DNA from 3 places in the Kitasatospora sp. NPDC057223 genome. Region 1 is predicted to be linked to each of the others. Evidence: riboswitches for the same ligand, from Rfam matches in the RefSeq annotation. Region 1 holds a riboswitch; each other region holds the start of a gene.
What was found. Region 1 has a riboswitch for thiamine pyrophosphate ahead of ACFUK0_RS05140 (purine-cytosine permease family protein). Riboswitches for the same ligand answer to the same signal wherever they lie in the genome.

Region 1 (6,467 bases):
TTGGCCGACGATGCTCAGTCCGCGCCCGCCCCGCGAGGTCAGTGAGGGGCTGGACGGCATCGGCCGGGTCGGCGCGCCGCCGTCGGTGACCTCCAGGGTCAGCATGCCGTCCGCCTGCAGGTGCCAGCGCACCAGTACGCCGCCGGGTTCGTCCCCGTCCGCGGCGCGGCCGGCCGGCGGACAGCCGTTCCCGGCCGTGCCCGAGGGGCCTCCGGACGGCAGGCCCACCAGCACGGCGTCCACCACCTCGGCGTCGGTCTGCTCGCCCAGATCGAGCAGCCGCCCGAGCGGTCTCGCGTACCGGCACGCGTTGCTGAGCAGTTCGGAGAGAATCAGAACCGCGTCGTCGACCACCGTGTCCGGTATCTGCCGGTCGCCCAGATCCCGACGCAGCCGACGTCGCGCGACCCCGACGCTGGCCGGGCCGTGCGGCACCGCCATGGTCGATGAAGTCGGCACTTCGCGCGCCACCATCAACGCCACCCCCGGACCTCCTTAGCCTATGCCGAGGGATGGATGCCCCTTCGGAATGGGTCGGAAACGGGTGCGGGGCGATCCCGCGCGGACATTTCAAGACTTGTGACAGGCGAGGTGCGAAAGGTCATTCCCCCTCACCCTCGGTGCATTCCGGCCACCGAAAGCAATCCGCCCGGCGGATCAATACCGCAGGCGTGACGGGCCGGGCTACCGGCCGAGCCGGGCGAGCACCTGGGCGGGGCGGTTGGTGATGATCGCGGAAACCCCGAGCTCCAGGCAGAGTTCGACGTCGGCCGGTTCGTCCACCGTCCACACGTGCACCTGGTGGCCGGCCCGGCGCAGGGCCGGGACCAGCTCGGGCCGGGCCCGCACCAGGTCGATGCCGGGGCCGGCGATGCCCGCGCCGCCGGGCAGCGAGGTGCCCGGCCGCACGCGCAGCGGCAGCATCCGGTCGAAGAGGAAGACCCGCGCGTAGTCGGGCGCGGCCCGCCGGACCCGGTCCAGCGCCAGCGAGGAGAAGCTCATGATCCGCGCCTGCGGCCGCTTCCCCGACGGGTCGGCGCCGGGCCCGGCCGGCCCGGCGATGCCGAAGCGGGCCAGCGTGCCCAGCAGCTCGGCCTCCACCAGGCCCCGGTAGCGGACGGGGTGCTTGGTCTCGATCGCCAGGTCGACCCGGCGGCCGCAGTCGGCGACCAGCTCCAGCAGGCTCTCCAGCCGCAGCACACCGTGCCGCTCGCCGCCCTCGCCGCTGCCGCCGGTCTTCCAGGAGCCGAAGTCGTACGCCTCCAACTGCGCCAGCGTCAGCGCGGACACCGAGCCGTGCCCGTCCGAGACCCGCTTGACCGTCCGGTCGTGCACGCAGACCAGCTGCCGGTCCGCCGTCAGCCGGACATCGCACTCGACGCCGTCCGCGCCTTCGGCGAGGGCCCGGCGGTACGCGGCGAGGGTGTGCTCCGGCAGGGCGTCGGAGGAGCCGCGGTGGGCGACCACCTGGACGGCGTGCGCGGTGCCGGCTGCGGCGGGGGAGAGGTCGGGGCTGGTCACAGGGCCACGATAGGCGCCGCAGGTGACACGGAGGCGACGGCGGCCCCAACCTGTGGGGCCGCCGTCACCGTACTGCCGTAAACCCGGCGCCCTGCGGCCGGGAAGCGCCGCTGGCCGGGCTCAGGCCTGCGAGCGGCTCCCGGCCCCGGTCAGCGGGGTGAGGGCCCAGGTGATCAGGGCGGGCACCAGGAAGCCGAACAGCGAGGCGGAGGTCCAGGACTGCGGCGTGAAGTGCAGCGCCTCCTGCGCGCTCGTCCAGAAGTCCGTCCACCAGCCCGCCACGGCGGTCGGCGCGAGGAACTGGTACGTGGCGAAGCCCAGCACCCACGGCAGCAGCATCAGCCAGCGCGACGGCGCCTGCTCGGAGAGGTCCCAGCCGCGCCGGCCGGCGCCCAGGAAGTAGTCGACGGCGAGCACCGCGAACAGCGGCACGAAGACCGAGCCGATCAGCCCGAGGAAGGCGTAGTACGAGTCGGTGAACACCTTGATCTGCAACGCCAGGACGGTGATCAGCACCCCGATCCCGCCGGTCAGCACCCGGCGGTCGATCCGCGGGAACAGGTTCTGGACCGACATCGCGGTCGAGTACACGTTCGCGAAGGACTGGTCGGTCTCGCGCAGCACCAGCACCAGCAGGAACGCCCAGCCGGCCCACACGCCGGTGAACGAGGAGAAGATCTTCTCGGTGTCTCCGCCGGACTGCAGCAGCGCGATCAGACCCAGCACGTAGCACCAGACCTGGGCCACGGTGTAGCCCGAGAAGGTGCCCCAGAACGAGGCCGAGGGCGTCCGCGAGTGCCGGGTGTAGTCCGCGGCCAGCGGCACGAACGAGATCGACACCGCGATGATCGCGTCGGTCGCCCCGAGGAACCCGTGCCAGTTGCCCGCTCCCGGGTCCGGGAAGCCCTGACGGGCCAGCTGGACGGTGAAGTACACCATCGCGACGCCCACCGCCGCGGCCACGTACTTGCGCAGCACGGCGATGGAGCCGAGCGGCCAGATGGTCAGCACGGTGGTCAGCGCGCCCGCCAGGACGACGAACAGCCAGCGGTACCCGTCGGTGCCCGCCACCGTCTGGGCGCCGCCCGCGATCACGATCAGCTCGAAGACGCCCCAGCCGACGCACTGCGCGATGTTCAGCACGGTCGGGACGTAGCTCAGCTTCGTGCCGAACAGCCCGCGCAGGTTCGCCATCGCGGGCGCCCCCGTCCGTGCGCCGATCAGCGCGGCCACGCCGAGCGCCGCCGTACCGATCACCGTGCCCGCGAGGATCGCGACCACGGCCGCCGTGAAGGACAGCTCCTCGCCCTGCGCGCCCAGCACCGTCGCCGCGCTGCTGAAACCGATCAGGCTGACGCCCAGGTTCAGCCAGAGCGCGAACTGGTCCTTGAAGGACAGCGTGCGCGGCGGCTCGGTGTCGAGCACGAGCGGGGCCTCGGCGCGCCCCTCGGGTGCCGGGCGGTCCAGCACGGCGACGTCCGTGTGAAGACCCTCGGAAGGGTGGGGGAATTCCGTGGACGCCGAGGCGTCCGAAGAAGAGGATGACGAAGCAGGCGCCATGGCCGATACTCCCTACGCCGGCATTACCCGGACAGGTTCCGGCGGTCAGCGCTCCCTCGGCCGGGGACCACGACTACCGTGGCGTACGGTCGACCAGCGCACTCTCAGCCTGGAAGAGGTCCAAGCTCCCGCGTGTGTCAGTTCGAAGCGACAGGCTAGCGGGGGCAGGGGCGAACGCCAAGGCCGGGGCGGCCGGCCGTCCACATCGCGGGATCGCGGCGAGCGCGCGGGGGAGCGCGTGGGACGGTTCGGGCGCGCTTGTTCGTTCTGCCTAAGGATTCTTATGAGTTCTTCAGAGAGCCCCTTACGGCAATCGAATCCCCAGTAGGAAAAACTATGGTTCTTGGTCCTGTCAGCTATGGAGGTCGTCAGTGAGCACCGAGCGCGAGAGTGGGTCCACCGGGCCGCAGGGGGAGCAGGTCCCCGGCGGTCACGGACCGGTGGGTCCGGCGCCTGACGGCCCGGCCGCACCGCCCGAGTTCCCCGCCCCCGCAGGCGCCGGCGCACCGGCCGAGGATTCGCCGCGGACACTGGCCTTCGGCAAGGTGACCGCCCCGGAGCCCGAGCCCGCCGCCCCTGTCGCCCCTGCTGCGCCCGCCACCCCGTCCTACCTGGACGCGCCGCCGCCCGTCCTGCCGCAGGCCCCGGCCCCCGCCGCTCCCGCCGCCCCGTCCTACCTGGACGCGCCGCCGCCGGCCAACCCGTACGCGACGCCGGCGCCCGCCGCCGCCCACGACCCGTACGCCGCCCCGGCCCCGGCCGCCGCCCAGGCCCCGGCCCCGGTCCCTGCCGAGCACGCGCACCACCCCTTCGGCGCCGGCCAGCCGCTCGGCGGCTGGGGCGCCCACGAGCAGGGCCCCGGCGGCACCTTCGGCGGCGCGGGTGTCCCCGGCGGCCCCGGCTACCCGGGCGCCTACCCCGGCGCGGCCCCCGGCGGCCCGCGCAAGAAGCGCGGCGGCCTGATCGCCCTGATCGCCGCGGTCGCCCTGGTCGCCGGTGTGGCCGGCGGCGCCGTCGGCGCGGCCGTCACCGACCGCGACGACACGGTCGCCTCCGCCAACGACAACCGCAGCACCACCGTCCAGGCGGGCAACACCCAGAAGACCGAGGCCGCCCCCGGCTCGGTCGCCGGGATCGCCCAGAAGGCACTGCCCAGCACCGTCACCATCAAGGCGGAGGGCAGCACCGAGTCCGGCACCGGCACCGGCTTCGTCTTCGACACCGAGGGCCACATCCTCACCAACAACCACGTGGTCGCCCCGGCCGCGAACGGCGGCAAGCTGACCGTCAAGTTCGCCGACGGCTCCGCCTACAGCGCCTCCGTGCTCGGCCGCGCCGAGGGCTACGACGTCGCCGTGGTCAAGCTCGACAACCCGCCCACGGAGAAGCTCAACCCGCTCCCGCTCGGCGACTCCGACAAGGTCAACGTCGGCGACGCCACCATCGCCATCGGCGCCCCGTACGGCCTTGAGTCCACCGTCACCACCGGCATCGTCAGCGCCAAGGACCGCCCGGTGGCCTCCGGCGACGAGACCGGCGCGCAGGCCTCCTACATGAACGCCCTGCAGACCGACGCCTCCATCAACCCGGGCAACTCCGGCGGCCCGCTGCTGGACGCCACCGGCGCCGTCATCGGCATCAACTCGGCGATCCAGTCCAACACTTCGGGATCCGGCCGGGCCGGCAGCATCGGCCTCGGCTTCGCCATCCCGATCAACCAGGCCAAGTGGGTCGCCAGCACCCTGATCGAGACCAAGACCCCCGTCTACGCCATCCTCGGCGTGCTGCGCAACGACGACTACAAGGGCGACGGCGCCCAGATCCAGTCCAACGCCGTCCAGGGCCAGCCCGCCGTCACCCCGAACGGCCCCGCCGACAAGGCCGGCCTGAAGCCCGGCGACGTCATCACCAAGCTCGGCGGCAGCCCGATCGAGAACGGCCCGGCCCTGGTCAGCAAGATCTGGACCCACAAGCCCGGCGACACCGTCGACGTCGAGTACACCCGCGACGGCAAGACCGCCACCACCAAGGTCACCCTCGGCGAGCGCAAGGGCGACAGCTGACCTGACCCCGGACGCCCCACCCCGCACGCCCCGCTCCGGAAACCCTGTGCACCGAACCCCGCCGGACCCGTTAGGCTGGCCCCCGCCTGGAGAGCTGCCCGAGCGGCCTAAGGGAACAGTCTTGAAAACTGTCGTGAGGTGACCCCTCACCGTGGGTTCGAATCCCACGCTCTCCGCGGGAGAGACGGCCCCTGACCAGCAGCAACGGTCAGGGGCCGTTGCCGTGCCCCGGCGTTGTGGCGGGGCGTCAGGGCGCCGGGCCCGGCCGCCCGCACGGGGCCGGGGTGCCGGCGGACGGGGGGTTACCGCTTGGTGCCGTCCACGATGACCGGGGTGCCGGTGCTGCCGCAGGGGCTGGCGTAGACGGGGTTCTTCTCGGCGGCGGCCTTGAAGGCGTCGATGCACTGGCTCATCAGGATCTTGTCGGTGAGGGAGTTGGCGATCGCGGTGTTGGCGGCCGCGGTGCTCTCGGAGTCGATCTTGCGCTTGTCGGCCTCGGCCTTGGCGGTGAGGACGGCTGCGGCGGCCTGGGCGGTGGCCTGGTCCTGCGCGATCTTGGCGTCGATCGCCTTCTGGAGGCTGTCGCTCGGCTTGACGTTGCGCAGGTTGACGCCGTTGATGCGGATGCCACGGGGGGCCAGGCGTTCGGTGATCAGCTTGTCGATCTCGGCGCTGATCGCCTCGCGCTGGGAGGTGTAGCCCTCGACGCCGGTGTGGCGGGCGAAGACGTTGCGGACGATCTCGCGGCTGTCGGGGTTGACCAGGCGCTGCTGGACGGCGTCGGCGCTGCCGGCCAGCTTGTAGAGCGCGAGGGCGTGCTCGGGGTCGATCGACCACTTCACGGTCAGGTCCGCGAAGAGCACGCCGCCTTCGGAGGAGCGGACCTCGACGGTCTCGTCGCCGGTGAGGTTGAGGTCGGCCGGGCGGGTCGAGTAGGTGGTCACGTCGGTCACCGGCGACTTCAGGTGCAGGCCGGGCTGCCAGGTGCCGCCCACCTTGCCGAGGGTGGCGGGGACGCCCACCTCGTACGGCTCGACCACGTACGTGAAGGTGGTGAGGGCGAGGACGACCCCGAGGGCGCCGACCGCGAAGCCGGAGACTCCGACGAGGCGGGAGGCGCCGTTGCGGCGTCTGAGCACGATCAGGGTGATGCCGAGGGCGAGCAGCAGGGCGGCTATGTAGATCATCGGTCACGTCTCTCGGTCTTCGTCGGCTGGACGGCGGCAGCCTAGGAAGCCGGGTGGTGACCGGGCGGGTGGTTCAGCCGATGTTCACGGGACGGTTGCCGCAGGGTCGTCCGGGGCGGCGCCCGTCCGGTGCTCA
Region 2 (6,467 bases), on a different contig from region 1:
CTCGTCGTCGGCGGCGAAGTGCCGGGTGGCGATGCCGATCGCCTTCTCGAACATCCGCTCGGGGAGGCGGAGTCCGGCGGTCACCTCGTCCTGGAGCTGCTGCGAGGTGATCCGGCGGGAGGGCAGGCAAGAGCCGACGGCCGTGATGCCGATCCGCGCTATCGGGAGGTCCATGCCCCCATGCTCCCGGGGCGGGCCGGGAGGGGCCTGAGTACGGGTACTCAGATCGGCGCCGCCGGATACCCAACGTGCCCGCCCACCTGGCTCGGTGGGCGGGCACGCGGCGAACGCGGGAGGTCAGGAGTCCTGGACCGGGATGGGCTGGACCGGGACGGACCGGGGCCGCTCGCGCCCGCCGTCACCGGCGGGTGCCTGGGCAGCGGGTGCCTGCACGGCGCCGTTCATGGTGCCGAGCAGCTGGCGGGCCAGGCCCAGGCCGGTGCCGCCCATGGTCAGGGCCTTGGCGAACATCTCGCCCATGCCCTCGGCGCCGTTCAGCAGCACCATGTGCTCGACGTTGCCGAACGCCTCCGCGCCGGCCCGGACGATCTCCGGCCAGTTCTCGGCGAGTTGCTGGGCGACCACGGCCTCCTGGTTCTCCGCCAGGGCGGCCGCCCGGGCCTTGATCGACTCGGCCTCGGCGAGGCCCAATGCCCGGGCCGCCTCCGCCGCCGCGAGGCCCTTCGCCTCGGCCGACGCGGCCTCGGCCTGCCCGGTGGCCCGGGTCGCCTCGGCGGCGGCCAGGCCGCGCGCCTTGGTGGCCTCGGCCTCGGCGAGTGCCGCGAGCTTCACCCGGTTCGCCTCGGCGCCCGCCTTCAACTCGGTCTCCTTGGCCTGGGCCTGGGCGGCCGAGATCCGGGCGTCGCGGTCGGCGTCGGCCTTGGTGCGGGTCTCGTAGGCGCGGGCGTCGGCCGGCTTGCGGACGTCCGCCTGGAGCTGCTGCTCCTTGCGGTGCGCCTCCAGCTCGGCGACCTTGGTCTCCTGGACCACGACCTCCTGGCGGGAGGCGGCCAGCGCCAGCGGCCCCGCCTGCATCGCGCGGGCCGTCGCCGTCTCCATCTCGGCCTGGTAGCCGGCCTGCTGGATACCGCTGTTGCGGGTCGCCTCGGCCTTGCGGGCGAAGGCCTCCTGCTCGGCCTCGGTGGCCTGCCGGTCGGCCTCGGCCTGGGCGATGCGGGCGTCGCGCATCACGCGGGCCGCGTGCGGTGCGGCGAGGTTCTGGATGTAGCCGGTCGGGTCGAGGATCTCCTGGATCTGGAGCGAGTCGATGATCAGACCCAGCTTCTCCATCTCGGTGCCGGACGCGGCCCGGGTCTCCCCGGTGAGCCGCTCGCGGTCGCGGATCATGTCCTCGACGGTGAGGCCGCCGACGATGGAGCGCAGGTGGCCGGCGAAGACGTTGTGGACGCGGTGGCCCATCATCGCCTGCTGGTCCAGGAAGCGGCGGGCGGCGTTGGCGATCGACACCGTGTCGTCGCCGACCTTGAAGATCACAACGCCCTTGACGTGCACCGGGATCCCCTGCGACGTCACGCACTCGACGTCGAGGTCGGCCTCGTTCAGGTCCAGCGACAGCCTGCGCACGACCTGCACGCCCGGGGTGACGAGCGTGCCGCGGCCGGTGACGATCCGGAACCCCAGCCCCTCGCCGACTCCCTCGGCGCGGTGCTTGGACCCGGAGATGATCAGTGCCTCATTGGGCTCGGCGACCCGCCACATGAGCTTGAAGAGCACGACCAGGATGATGACGGAGGCGACGGACGCCCCTGCGATGCCGATGAGCATCGGCTGATTCCCCCTTCAGGGCACACCGGTGTTCCGTGGCTGCGCTCTGTTGTGCAGGATGGCGCGGAACACGGTGGCAGCAGGAGATTCTGCGCTTCCCGGGGTCGCTTGGGAAGTGGATTGTGTCCTGATTCCGCATCAGTGGATCAGGCCGGTGCTACGTACACCGTCCGGGGCGGCTGGTACTCGACCACGACCACCTGCGTGCCGACCGGCATCGGGTCGCCCGGCACCGCCGGGTACGCGAGGAAGGCCTCGGTGCCCTGCCGCTGCGGCACGTGCACCATCACCTCGCCGACCAGCCCGGCCCCGATCCGGCCGCTGACCCTCCCGATGAGCCCCACCATCCGGCCAGTGTGCCGGAGCAGGCCCGGTGGCGGAACCCGCCGGTCGCGCCCGGCGCCGTCCGGAGGCCGGCGGGCGTCCGACGGCCGGAGGGCGTCTGGACCAGGACGGATCCTGCGGCTACGGTGTTGACGTCTTGTTGCGGACAACACCGTCCGCAGACACGGGAGCTCGGAGCACCGGGCTGAGAGGGCGCTGAACGGTACACGCGTACCGGCCGCTGCGCCGACCGCAGGAACCTGGACCGGGTAATGCCGGCGTAGGGAGTAGAGGGTCTGATGACCACATTTGAAGCACCGGAGAAGTCTGCCCAGAGCCCGGCGAACAGCCCGGCGAGCGGCCCGGCCAACAGTGCGGGCACGGGGTACCCCACCCCCGCCTGGCGCAAGGCCCACCACGAGGGATCCCGCCCCGACCTGCGCGTTCCGTACCGTGAGGTGGTTCTCACCAACGGCCGGACCGTACCGCTGTACGACACCTCCGGCCCGTACACCGACCCCGCCTACGAGCCCGACGTGCGGCGCGGGCTGCCCGCGCTGCGCGACCCGTGGATCCGCCTGCGCGGCGACGTCGAGGAGTACGACGGCCGTGCGGCCCGCCCCGAGGACGACGGGATCAAGCACACCTCGCCGCGCGGCGGCGGCCTGCGCAACCTGGACGCCGTCTTCCCCGGCCGCCCGCGCCGCCCGCTGCGCGGCCGCGACGGCGTGGCGGTCACCCAACTCGCCTACGCGAAGCGGGGGATCGTCACACCGGAGATGGAGTTCATCGCACTGCGGGAGGGGCTCGCGCCCGAGTACGTCCGCGCCGAGGTCGCCCGCGGCCGGGCCGTCATCCCGCTCAACGTGAACCACCCCGAGGTCGAACCGGCCATCATCGGCACCAACTTCCTGGTGAAGATCAACGCCAACATCGGCAACTCGGCGGTCACCTCCTCGATCGAGGAGGAGGTCGAGAAGATGACCTGGGCCACCCGCTGGGGCGCCGACACCGTCATGGACCTCTCCACCGGCCGCAACATCCACACCACCCGCGAGTGGATCCTGCGCAACTCCCCCGTCCCGATCGGCACCGTGCCGCTGTACCAGGCGCTGGAGAAGGTCGACGGCAGGGCGGAGGAGCTGAGCTGGGAGGTCTACCGCGACACCGTCGTCGAGCAGTGCGAGCAGGGCGTCGACTACATGACCGTGCACGCCGGAGTGCTGCTGCGGTACGTGCCGATGACCGCCCGCCGGAAGACCGGGATCGTCTCGCGCGGCGGCTCGATCATGGCGGCCTGGTGCCTGGCGCACCATCAGGAGAACTTCCTCTACACCAACTTCGAGGAACTCTGCGACATCCTCGCGGCCTACGACGTCACCTTCTCGCTCGGCGACGGCCTGCGTCCCGGCTCCATCGCGGACGCCAACGACGAGGCGCAGTTCGCCGAACTCCAGACCCTCGGTGAGCTGGGCCGGATCGCCCGCGAGCGCGACGTCCAGGTGATGATCGAGGGCCCCGGGCACGTCCCGATGAACAAGATCAAGGAGAACATGGATCTCCAGCGGGAGATCTGCGACGAGGCGCCGTTCTACACCCTCGGCCCGCTCACCACGGACGTGGCGCCCGGCTACGACCACATCACCTCGGGCATCGGCGCCGCCATGATCGCCTGGTGGGGGACGGCGATGCTCTGTTACGTCACCCCCAAGGAGCACCTGGGGCTGCCCAACCGCGACGACGTGAAGACCGGCGTGATCACCTACAAGATCGCCGCCCACGCCGCCGACCTCGCCAAGGGCCACCCCGGCGCCCAGGCCTGGGACGACGCGCTCTCCGACGCCCGCTTCGAGTTCCGCTGGGAGGACCAGTTCAACCTGGCCCTCGACCCGGAGACCGCCCGCGCCTTCCACGACGAGACGCTCCCGGCGGAGCCCGCCAAGACGGCGCACTTCTGCTCGATGTGCGGGCCGAAGTTCTGCTCGATGAAGATCTCCCAGAAGATCCGTGCCGAACACGGTGACGGCTCCACCGCCGTGCCGACGGAGTTCGACGCGGACGCGGTGGCCGGAATGGCCGCCAAGTCGGAGGAGTTCGCCGCCCAGGGCAACCGGGTGTACCTGCCGCTCGCGGACTGACCCGGCGGCGTCGGCCGTTGCCCCGGTGGGACTGTCGGTCCCGGCGGCAACGGCCGACCCGGCGGCAGGTGCGTCAGGACGGCGACGGGACCGGCTCCGAGATGCCCGGTGCGGCCGGGGCGGGTGAGGAGCCCTCGCCGGCGGCGAAGAAGCCGAGGAAGGCCAGCACGAGGAGGATGAGCACCGCCACTGCGGCGAGCACCCAGCCGGTCCTCCGGCCGGCCCTGGCGGGTGCCGGTGCCGGTGCGGCTGCGGCCGCGGCCACCGGGGCCGGTACCGGTGCCGGGGCGGTGGGCTTCGGCGCGCTGTCGTGCAGCGGGGCTTCGGCGGCGATGATGTCGGCCGGCGGTCCGAGCCGGTCGAGGACGTTGCGGACGGTGCTGACGGAGGTGGGGTCGGCCTCGCCCAGGGCGTCCGTGATGTGCTGGCGGATCTCCTCGACCAGTTCGGTGCGGCGGTCGGCGGGAAGGATGGCGCCGGCGGAGTCGAGGCGGCTCAGGTAGTCCTCGACGAGGGTGGTCCGAGAGGTCGTCACGCGGTGTTCTCCTCGCTGGTCAGCAGGCGGTCGACGGCGTCCCGGAACGGTGTCCACTCGGCGGTGAACTCCTTCAGCGCCAGGAGGCCGGCCGGGGTCAGGGTGTAGTAGCGCCGCGGCGGCCCCGCGGTGGAGTCGCGCCACGAGGAGCTCACCAGTTCGTCGCGCCGTAGGCGCGAGAGCAGCGGGTAGATCGTGCCCTCGCTGGTCACCATCGCCTGGGCGGTGCCCAGGTCGCGGACGAGTTCGAAGCCGTACTTCTCGCCGTCGCGCAGCAGGGCCAGGACGCAGAACTCCAGCACGCCCCGCCGTAGCTGACTGACCCCCGATCGCGCCTTCTCAGATGTCATGCGCCGCAAGGTACCATGCGGCGCACGGTACTGGCGAGGGCCGGACGGGAGGCGGGAGCGCCGCCTTGCACGGGCTGCACGGGATGTACGAGGGCCGCGGTCGCGCGCGGCCTGACGGATCGTCCGCCGGTCGCGTCAGGCGTCCGCCTGCTCCTCGCCGTCGCGGTGGGAACGCGTCGGACGCGTGCGGTGGCGGTTGCCGCAGGTTTCCATCGTGCACCAGCGGCGGCGCCCGGGGCGGGAGGTGTCGACGAAGATCAGGTGGCAGTCGTGGGCGCTGCATTCGCGGATCCGGCCGGCGAACGGGCCGGTGAACAGGTCGACCGCGTCGCGGGCGATGGTGGCGACGGCCTGTGCGCCGATGGCCGGGAGGGCCCAGCTGTGCGCGCCGGACGGGCCGATCTGCGGGGCCAGCGAGGTCCGGGCCGCGGCGTGGTTGAGCAGGGCCAGGTCGTCCGTGCTGCCGGGCCGGCCGTGGGCGCGGGCCCGGGCGAGCTGCCACAGCGTGTCGCGCAACTGCCGGGCGTCCAGGAGGTCCCCGTCGGTGACGTCGACCCGGGTCGGGGGGAGGTGCAGGCGGGACAGGGCGAGCCAGTACGCCAGGTCGTCGGGCTCGTGGAGCAGTTCGTGCCGGGCGAGTGCCTCCGGCCCGCCGGTGGTGAGGAGTTCGAGGCACAGGGCCCCGGGGTCGAAGGCGTGGCCGGCGCCCTCGGGGGGCCGCGGGCCGTGTCCTGGTGCCGGTGCAGTCACGTAACCACTGTAAGCGGTTACGCCGTACGGCGCCGGAGAACGGCGGAAGCCGTCGGATACCGGCCGAGGAGCCGGTAGGTGAATTGCCTGGATTGCCCCCGGAATGCCCCTGTAATGACGTGCCGTCCATCGCGGGGAAAGCCGGAATTGGGTGGGAAGGCACCTGATTGCCGTGAACGGCTCCCATTTGCTGACATAGCGCCGTTGCGTGGGCGGCTCGCCATTAGTGACGCCCCGTCGCGGAATCGTACGGGGGCTGAAAGGTGGCGACGCGGGCCGACGGGATCCAGTACTGTACGCGATCGTCCCTACGAGTCGCTTATCCGATCCTTATGCGAGAGCCTTCATGAACCTTGACTTCAGCCTTGATCCCCTTTTCTCCTGGTACGTGGTGCTGCTGCTCATCAGCGGTGTCCTCATGGTCGGCATAGGCGCCACCGACTTCGCCGGTCTCAGCATCGGCTGGCGTGTCTTCAACGTGCTGGCCGGGATCGGGTTCGCCGGCTACAGCATCTACCTCGGGTTCATTTTCGAGGGCGGAACGTACTTCATGTTCTTCAAGGCCTTCATCCTGCCGGTGGTGAT
Region 3 (6,467 bases), on a different contig from region 1:
GGGACGGCGCGGGCACGTCCTCGTGCAGGTGGCGGTAGATCACCTGGGCGGCGTTCTCGCCGGTGTGCGGCTTGCCGCCGGTGAGCATCTCGTACAGCAGGATGCCCGCCGCGTAGACGTCCACCCGCTGGTCGGTGGCCTCGTCCGAGCGGATCTGCTCCGGCGCCAGGTAGGAGACCGTGCCCAGCAGGGCGCCGCTCGCGGAGGTGCCGCCGGCGGCCGCCCCCTCCGCGCCGTTGAGCAGCCGGACCAGCCCGAAGTCGGCGACCTTGACCAGCCCGCCGTCGGTGATCAGGATGTTCTCCGGCTTGACGTCCCGGTGGACGAGGCCGGCCCGGTGGGCCGAGCCGAGCGCGGCGAGCACCGGCTCCAGGATGTCCAGCGCCGCCCGGACGGACAGCGCGCCCCGGTCGCTCAGCAGGTCGCGCAGGGTGCGGCCGGGCACGTACTCCATCGCCAGGAACACCGCCGCCCCGTCGGCGCCCTGGTCGAACACGTTCACCACGTTCGGGTGCGAGAGCCGGGCCACGGCCTTGGCCTCGCGGATGAACCGGCCGGTGAAGTCGGCGTCCCCGGCGAGCGAGGGGTGCATCACCTTCAGCGCCACCACCCGGTCGAGCCGGGTGTCGGTACCCCGGTAGACGGTGGCCATCCCGCCGGTCGCGATGCGCTGCTCGACCCGGTACCGGCCGTCCAGCAGGGTACCGATCAGCGGGTCGTGCAGTGCCATGTCCACCCCGGCAGTCTAGGCGGGCCGGCGGCCGCGGCCCCGGGCGGACACCGCGGCCCGGGGCGCTTGTGCCCGGCTTGTGACACGTACGCGACCCTTCTGCTCAGAAGGCCGGCCGCTCCCGGTGGTCCAGGTCGGCGCGGCCGGCCATCGCGGAGGAGGCCTCGGCGTGGAAGCGGCGCGGGATCCGGCCGGCCCGGTACGCGAGCCGGCCGGCCTCGACGGCGTGCCGCATGGCCTGCGCCATCAGCACCGGCTCCTGGGCGCGGGTGACGGCCGAGGCGAGCATGACGGCCGCGCACCCCAGCTCCATCGCCAGCGCCACGTCGGAGGCGGTGCCCGCGCCGGCGTCCAGGATCACCGGCACCTTGGCGCTCTCCACGATCAGCTGGAAGTTGTGCGGGTTGCGGATGCCGAGGCCCGAGCCGATCGGCGAGCCGAGCGGCATGATCGCCGCGCAGCCGACGTCCTCCAGCTTGCGGGCCAGCACCGGGTCGTCGTTGGTGTACGGGAGCACCGTGAAGCCGTCGTCGACCAGTGTCTCGGCGGCGTCCAGCAGCTCGATCGGGTCGGGCAGCAGGGTCCGCTCGTCCGCGATGACCTCCAGCTTCACCCAGTCGGTGCCGAGCGCCTCGCGGGCCAGGCGGGCCGTCAGCACGGCCTCGCCGGCCGTGAAGCAGCCCGCCGTGTTCGGCAGCACCCGGATGCCGCTCCGCTTCAGCACGTCCAGGACCGAGCCCTGGGTGGCGGTGTCGACCCGGCGCATCGCGACCGTGGTCAGTTCGGTGCCGGAGACCCGCAGCGCCTGCTCCAGGATCTCCAGGCTCGGCGCCCCGCCGGTGCCCATGATCAGGCGGGAGGCGAAGGCGGTGCCCGCGATCGTCAGAGTGTCGTCGGCCACCGCGCTCAGCCTCCCTGGACGGCGGTGAGGATCTCGACCCGGTCGCCCGTCGCGAGGAGCGTCCGGGGCCAGGCGCCGCGCGGCACCACGGCCTCGTTGACGGCGGCGGCGACGCCGGAGGGCGCGCCGCTCACGGTGGCGACCACCTCGGCGAGGGTGCTGGTGGCGGGGACCTGCCGGTCCTCGCCGTTGACGGACAGGGAGATGACGCTCATGCGAGGGCCTTTGCGGAGAAGCGGGAGAAACGGGTGGGGGAGAACGGGGCCGCGAGCGCGGGGGTGACCCCGGTGGCCAGCTCCTGCGCGGCCAGGTCCGCGGTCACCGGCGTCAGCAGGACGCCGTTGCGGTAGTGGCCGGTGGCCGCGTACAGGCCGGGCAGGCTGGTCCAGCCGATCAGCGGCGCGTTGTCCGGCGAGCCGGGGCGCAGACCGGCGGAGGTCTCCACCAGCGGCAGCTCGGTGATGCCGGGGACGAGGTCGTGGGCGTCGCGCAGCAGCTCGTACACCCCGCCGGCGGTGACGGTGGTGTCGTACCCCTGCTCCTCGCTGGTCGCGCCGATCACCAGCTCGCCGTCCTCGCGCGGCACCAGGTACAGGTGCTGTCCGCGCACCACGGCACGCACGTTGCGGGACAGGAACGGGCGGTACGGCGCGGGCACGCGCAGCCGCAGGATCTGCCCCTTGACCGGGCGGATCGCGGGCAGCACGCCCTCCGGCAGGCCCGGCAGCAGGTGGCTGCGCGGCCCCGCCGCCAGCACCACGGTGTCGCCGGCCAGGGTCGTCCCGTCGTCCAGCCGGACACCGGTCACCCGGTCGGCGCCGGCCCCGGTCAGCAGCTCGGCGGCCCCTGCCCGCAGCAGCGTCACCCCGGCCCGGCCGCAGGCCTCGACCAGCGCGGCCGCCAGCCGCCGGCCGTCCACCTGGTGGTCGTCCGTCACGTGCAGCCCGCCGCGCACGCCGGGTGCCAGCATCGGTTCGAGCCGGCGGCACTCGCGGCCGGTCAGCCAGTGCGAGGCCAGCCCGAGGCGCTGGTGGAAGGCGTGCAGCTCGCGCAGCTCCTCGCGGTCGTCGGAGTCCAGCGCGACGGCGAGGGTGCCGCAGGCGCGGTAGCCGGTCGACAACCCGGAGGCCTCCTCCAGCTCGGCCGCGAACTGCGCGTACCGGGCGTTGGACGCCAGGCCCAGCTCCAGCAGGGCCTCCTCGCCGTACTGCAGCTCGGTGACCGGGGCCAGCATCCCCGCCGCGACCTGCGCCGCGCCGCCGCCCGGCGCCGGATCGACCACCGTGACGCCGAGGCCGCGCTGCGCCGAGCGCCAGGCGACCGCCAGGCCGATGATGCCGCCGCCGACGACCAGCAGGTCGGGACGGGTTCGTGCCGAAGTCATTGCTCTCCCTTCGCCGGTATGACCCGGATCAGGTTCGGACGGTCGCAGGCCGTGTCAGCCCGCCTCTCAGCCCGGTCCGCCGGGCTCCCGTGATGAAGGTGCACCCCACCTTAACGCCGGGTGTCAGCGCTGCCGAAGGCGCGTACGAAGGGTGGCCGGCCCGGCCGATAGGCTGGCGCCGTGGGAGAGCAGCGGAGCACGGACCAGGTGGTCGTTGTCGGGGCGGGGCTGGCGGGTGCCCAGTGCGTGGGCGCGCTGCGCAGAGGGGGCCTGCAGGGGCCGATCACGCTGCTGGGCGACGAACCGCACGCACCCTACGACCGCCCGCCGCTCTCCAAGGACGTCCTGCTCGGCAAGGCCGACTCCACCACCCTGGACGTCGACTACCGCCGGCTCGGCGTCGAACTGCTCACCGGCCGCCGCGCCACCGGCCTGGAGCCCGGCGTCCTGCACACCGACGCCGGCCCGCTGCCGTACGGGAGCCTGGTGATCGCCACCGGCGCCGCCCCCACCGCCCTGCCCGGAGCGGACGGCGCGCACCTGCTGCGCACCCTCGACGACGCGCTCGCGCTGCGCGCCCGGCTGCGGCCCGGCAGCCGGATCGTGCTGGTCGGGGCCGGCTGGATCGGCGCCGAGACGGCCACCGCCGCCCGGGAGCTGGGCTGCGAGGTCACCGTGGTCGAGGCAGGGCCGGCTCCGCTGCCCGGCGCGCTGCCCCGGGCAGTCGGCGGGGCGATGACCGCCTGGTACGAGGAGGCCGGCGTCGTGCTGCACTGCGGTGCCCGGGTGGCGGCGGTCGGCCCCGGCGAGGTGCTGCTCGGCGACGGCACCCGGCTGGCCGCCGACGAGGTGGTCGTCGGCATCGGCGCCCGGCCCGCCACCGGCTGGCTGGCCGGCTCGGCGGTGGCCCTGGACGCGGGCGGCGCGATCCTCGTCGACGAGCGGCTGCGGACTTCGCTGCCGGGCGTCTGGGCGGCCGGCGACTGCGTCTCCTACCCCTCGGCCCGCGCGGGCACCCGGCTGGCCGTCCAGCACTGGGACCACGCGCTGCAGTCCGGCGACGCGGTGGCCGCCGCACTGCTCGGGGCGGACACCCCGTACGACCCGGTGCCGTACTTCTGGTCGGAGCAGTTCGGGCGGATGGTGCAGTACGCCGGGCGGCACACCGAGGGCGACGAGCTGCTCTGGCGCGGGGCGCCCGGCGACCCGGCCTGGTCGGTGCTCTGGCTGCGCGGCGGCGAACTGCGCGCCCTGCTGACCGTCGACCGCCCGCGCGACCTCGTCCAGGGCCGCAAGCTGCTGGAGCGCTCCGCCGTGCTCGACCCGGCCCGCGCGGCCGACCCGGCCGTGCCGCTGAAGTCCGCCCTCGCGGGGTAGCACCGGGCGGTCACACCGGGTCACCGGGGGCCTCGCGGGAGTGGGTTTGGTGCGCGGCGGCCCGGCGAGGTGGCAGTCTGGTGACGTGAGCGAGATCGAAGCGAAGATTCAAGACCTTGTCCCCGGGTGGATGTACCTGCCCGACATCTCGGAGCAGTGGGGTGTCCGGGTCACCGAAGTACGGGACCTCGTCAAGAGCGGCGGCCTGATCGCCGTCCGGCGTGGCCCCAACAAGTCCCTCCAGGTGCCGGCCGCCTTCATCGACGGCCCCGGGCTGGTCAAGCACCTGTCCGGCACGCTGACGGTGCTCCGCGACTGCGGGTACAACGACGCGGAGATCCTGGAGTGGCTGTTCACCGAGGACCCGTCGCTGCCCGGCAGCCCGATCCAGGCCCTGCAGGAGAACCGCGGCACCGAGGTGAAGCGCCGGGCCCAGGCGATGCTGATCTGATGGCGGCGGACACCCCCCGGGAGCAGCTGGCCGACGCCCGGCTCTACCTGTGCACCGACGCCCGCCGCGAGCAGGGCGACCTGGCGCAGTTCCTGGACGCCGCACTGGCCGGCGGCGTCGACATCGTCCAGCTCCGCGACAAGGGCCTGGAGGCCAGGCAGGAGCTGGAGTACCTGGAGGTCTTCGCCGACGCCTGCCGCCGCCACGGCCGGCTGCTCTCGGTGAACGACCGCGCCGACGTCGCCCACGCGGCCCGCCCGCAGGTGCTGCACCTCGGGCAGGACGACCTGCCGGTGCCGGCCGCCCGCGCGATCCTCGGCGACGACGTGATCATCGGCCGGTCCTGCCACGCCGAGTCCGAGGTGGACGCGGCCGTCGCCGAACCGGGTGTCGACTACTTCTGCACCGGGCCCGTCTGGCCGACCCCGACCAAGCCGGGCCGCCACGCCCCGGGCCTCGGCCTGGTCTCCTACGCCGCGAAGCAGCCGACGGACCGCCCGTGGTTCGCCATCGGCGGCATCGACCTGGGCAACCTCGACGAGGTGCTGGCCGCCGGCGCCCGCCGGGTGGTCGTGGTCCGGGCCATCACGGCCGCCGACGACCCCGGGGCCGCGGCCGCCGAACTGGCCCGGCGCGTCCGGGCCGTCTGACCTCTGGCCTCGGCCTCCGATCTCTGACCGCGGGCCGTCCGGCGCTACTGCTCAGTACCGCCGGACGGTCGCCGCCTCGGCCAGCGCCAGCAGTACCGCCCGGGCCTCGCCGTCCGCCAGCGGCGCGGCCTCCAGCGCCGCCAGCGACTCCCGCATCAGCTCCTCGATCCGCCGCTCGACCAGCTCCGGCGCACCGGAGCGCTCGACCAGCGTGCGCAGCACGGCGACCTCCTCGGGCGCCAGGCCGGGGGCGCCGAGGCGCTCGTCCAGGTGGCGGGCGTCGGCGGCGGACAGCCCCCGCATCGCGTGGGCGACCAGCAGCGTCCGCTTTCCCTCCCGCAGGTCGTCCCCGGCGGGCTTGCCGGTGACGGCCGGGTCGCCGAAGACGCCCAGCAGGTCGTCCCGCAGCTGGAAGGCCTCGCCGAGCGGCAGGCCGAACGCCGAGTACGCCGCGACCAGCTCGGGCGACGCCCCGGCCAGCAGCGCCCCGACCTGGAGCGGCCGCTCGATGGTGTACTTCGCCGACTTGTAGTGCAGGACGGTCTGCGCCCGCTCCAGCGCGCCCTCGTCGGTGGAGTCGCCCGCGACCGGCTCCAGCACGTCGAGGTACTGGCCGACCATCACCTCGGTGCGCATCAGGTCGAACGCCGGCTTGGCCCGCAGCACGGCCTCGGCCGGCAGGCCCGAGCGCAGGAACAGCTCGTCGCACCAGATCAGCAGCAGGTCGCCGAGCAGCACGGCGGCCGAGGCCCCGTACTGCTCGCGGTCCCCGCGCCAGCCGCTGTCGCGGTGCAGCGCCTCGAACCGGCGGTGGACGGACGGCACGCCCCGGCGGGTGTCGCTGCGGTCCATCAGGTCGTCGTGCACCAGGGCGCTCGCCTGGAGCAGCTCCAGGGCCGCCGCCGCGTGCGTGATGCCCGCACTGCCGGCCGGGCCGCCGGCGCCGCGCCAGCCCCAGTAGCAGAACGCCGGGC

Region 2: linked by a shared signal. The riboswitch ahead of thiC (phosphomethylpyrimidine synthase ThiC) and the one ahead of ACFUK0_RS05140 (purine-cytosine permease family protein) in region 1 are both predicted to bind thiamine pyrophosphate.
Region 3: linked by a shared signal. The riboswitch ahead of thiO (glycine oxidase ThiO) and the one ahead of ACFUK0_RS05140 (purine-cytosine permease family protein) in region 1 are both predicted to bind thiamine pyrophosphate.

Annotation. Positions count from the first base shown of each region.
Region 1 is NZ_JBHUWW010000007.1:112,026-118,492, forward strand. It holds gene ACFUK0_RS05130 (ATP-binding protein) at 1-483, opposite strand, end outside; gene ACFUK0_RS05135 (glycerophosphodiester phosphodiesterase family protein) at 685-1,521, opposite strand; gene ACFUK0_RS05140 (purine-cytosine permease family protein) at 1,642-2,991, opposite strand; TPP riboswitch at 3,074-3,223, opposite strand; gene ACFUK0_RS05145 (S1C family serine protease) at 3,453-5,144, shown strand; tRNA gene ACFUK0_RS05150 (tRNA-Ser) at 5,233-5,320, shown strand; gene ACFUK0_RS05155 (prohibitin family protein) at 5,447-6,331, opposite strand.
Region 2 is NZ_JBHUWW010000081.1:27,846-34,312, forward strand. It holds gene ACFUK0_RS25540 (3-oxoacyl-ACP synthase III family protein) at 1-174, opposite strand, end outside; gene ACFUK0_RS25545 (flotillin family protein) at 298-1,785, opposite strand; gene ACFUK0_RS25550 (hypothetical protein) at 1,932-2,132, opposite strand; TPP riboswitch at 2,284-2,413, shown strand; gene thiC (phosphomethylpyrimidine synthase ThiC) at 2,409-4,247, shown strand; gene ACFUK0_RS25560 (HAAS signaling domain-containing protein) at 4,321-4,782, opposite strand; gene ACFUK0_RS25565 (PadR family transcriptional regulator) at 4,779-5,132, opposite strand; gene ACFUK0_RS25570 (CGNR zinc finger domain-containing protein) at 5,268-5,882, opposite strand; gene ACFUK0_RS25575 (hypothetical protein) at 6,229-6,467, shown strand, end outside.
Region 3 is NZ_JBHUWW010000030.1:25,476-31,942, forward strand. It holds gene pknB (Stk1 family PASTA domain-containing Ser/Thr kinase) at 1-730, opposite strand, end outside; gene ACFUK0_RS14030 (thiazole synthase) at 834-1,577, opposite strand; gene thiS (sulfur carrier protein ThiS) at 1,637-1,846, opposite strand; gene thiO (glycine oxidase ThiO) at 1,843-3,015, opposite strand; TPP riboswitch at 3,004-3,116, opposite strand; gene ACFUK0_RS14045 (NAD(P)/FAD-dependent oxidoreductase) at 3,196-4,392, shown strand; gene ACFUK0_RS14050 (Rv2175c family DNA-binding protein) at 4,478-4,843, shown strand; gene thiE (thiamine phosphate synthase) at 4,843-5,493, shown strand; gene ACFUK0_RS14060 (polyprenyl synthetase family protein) at 5,545-6,467, opposite strand, start outside.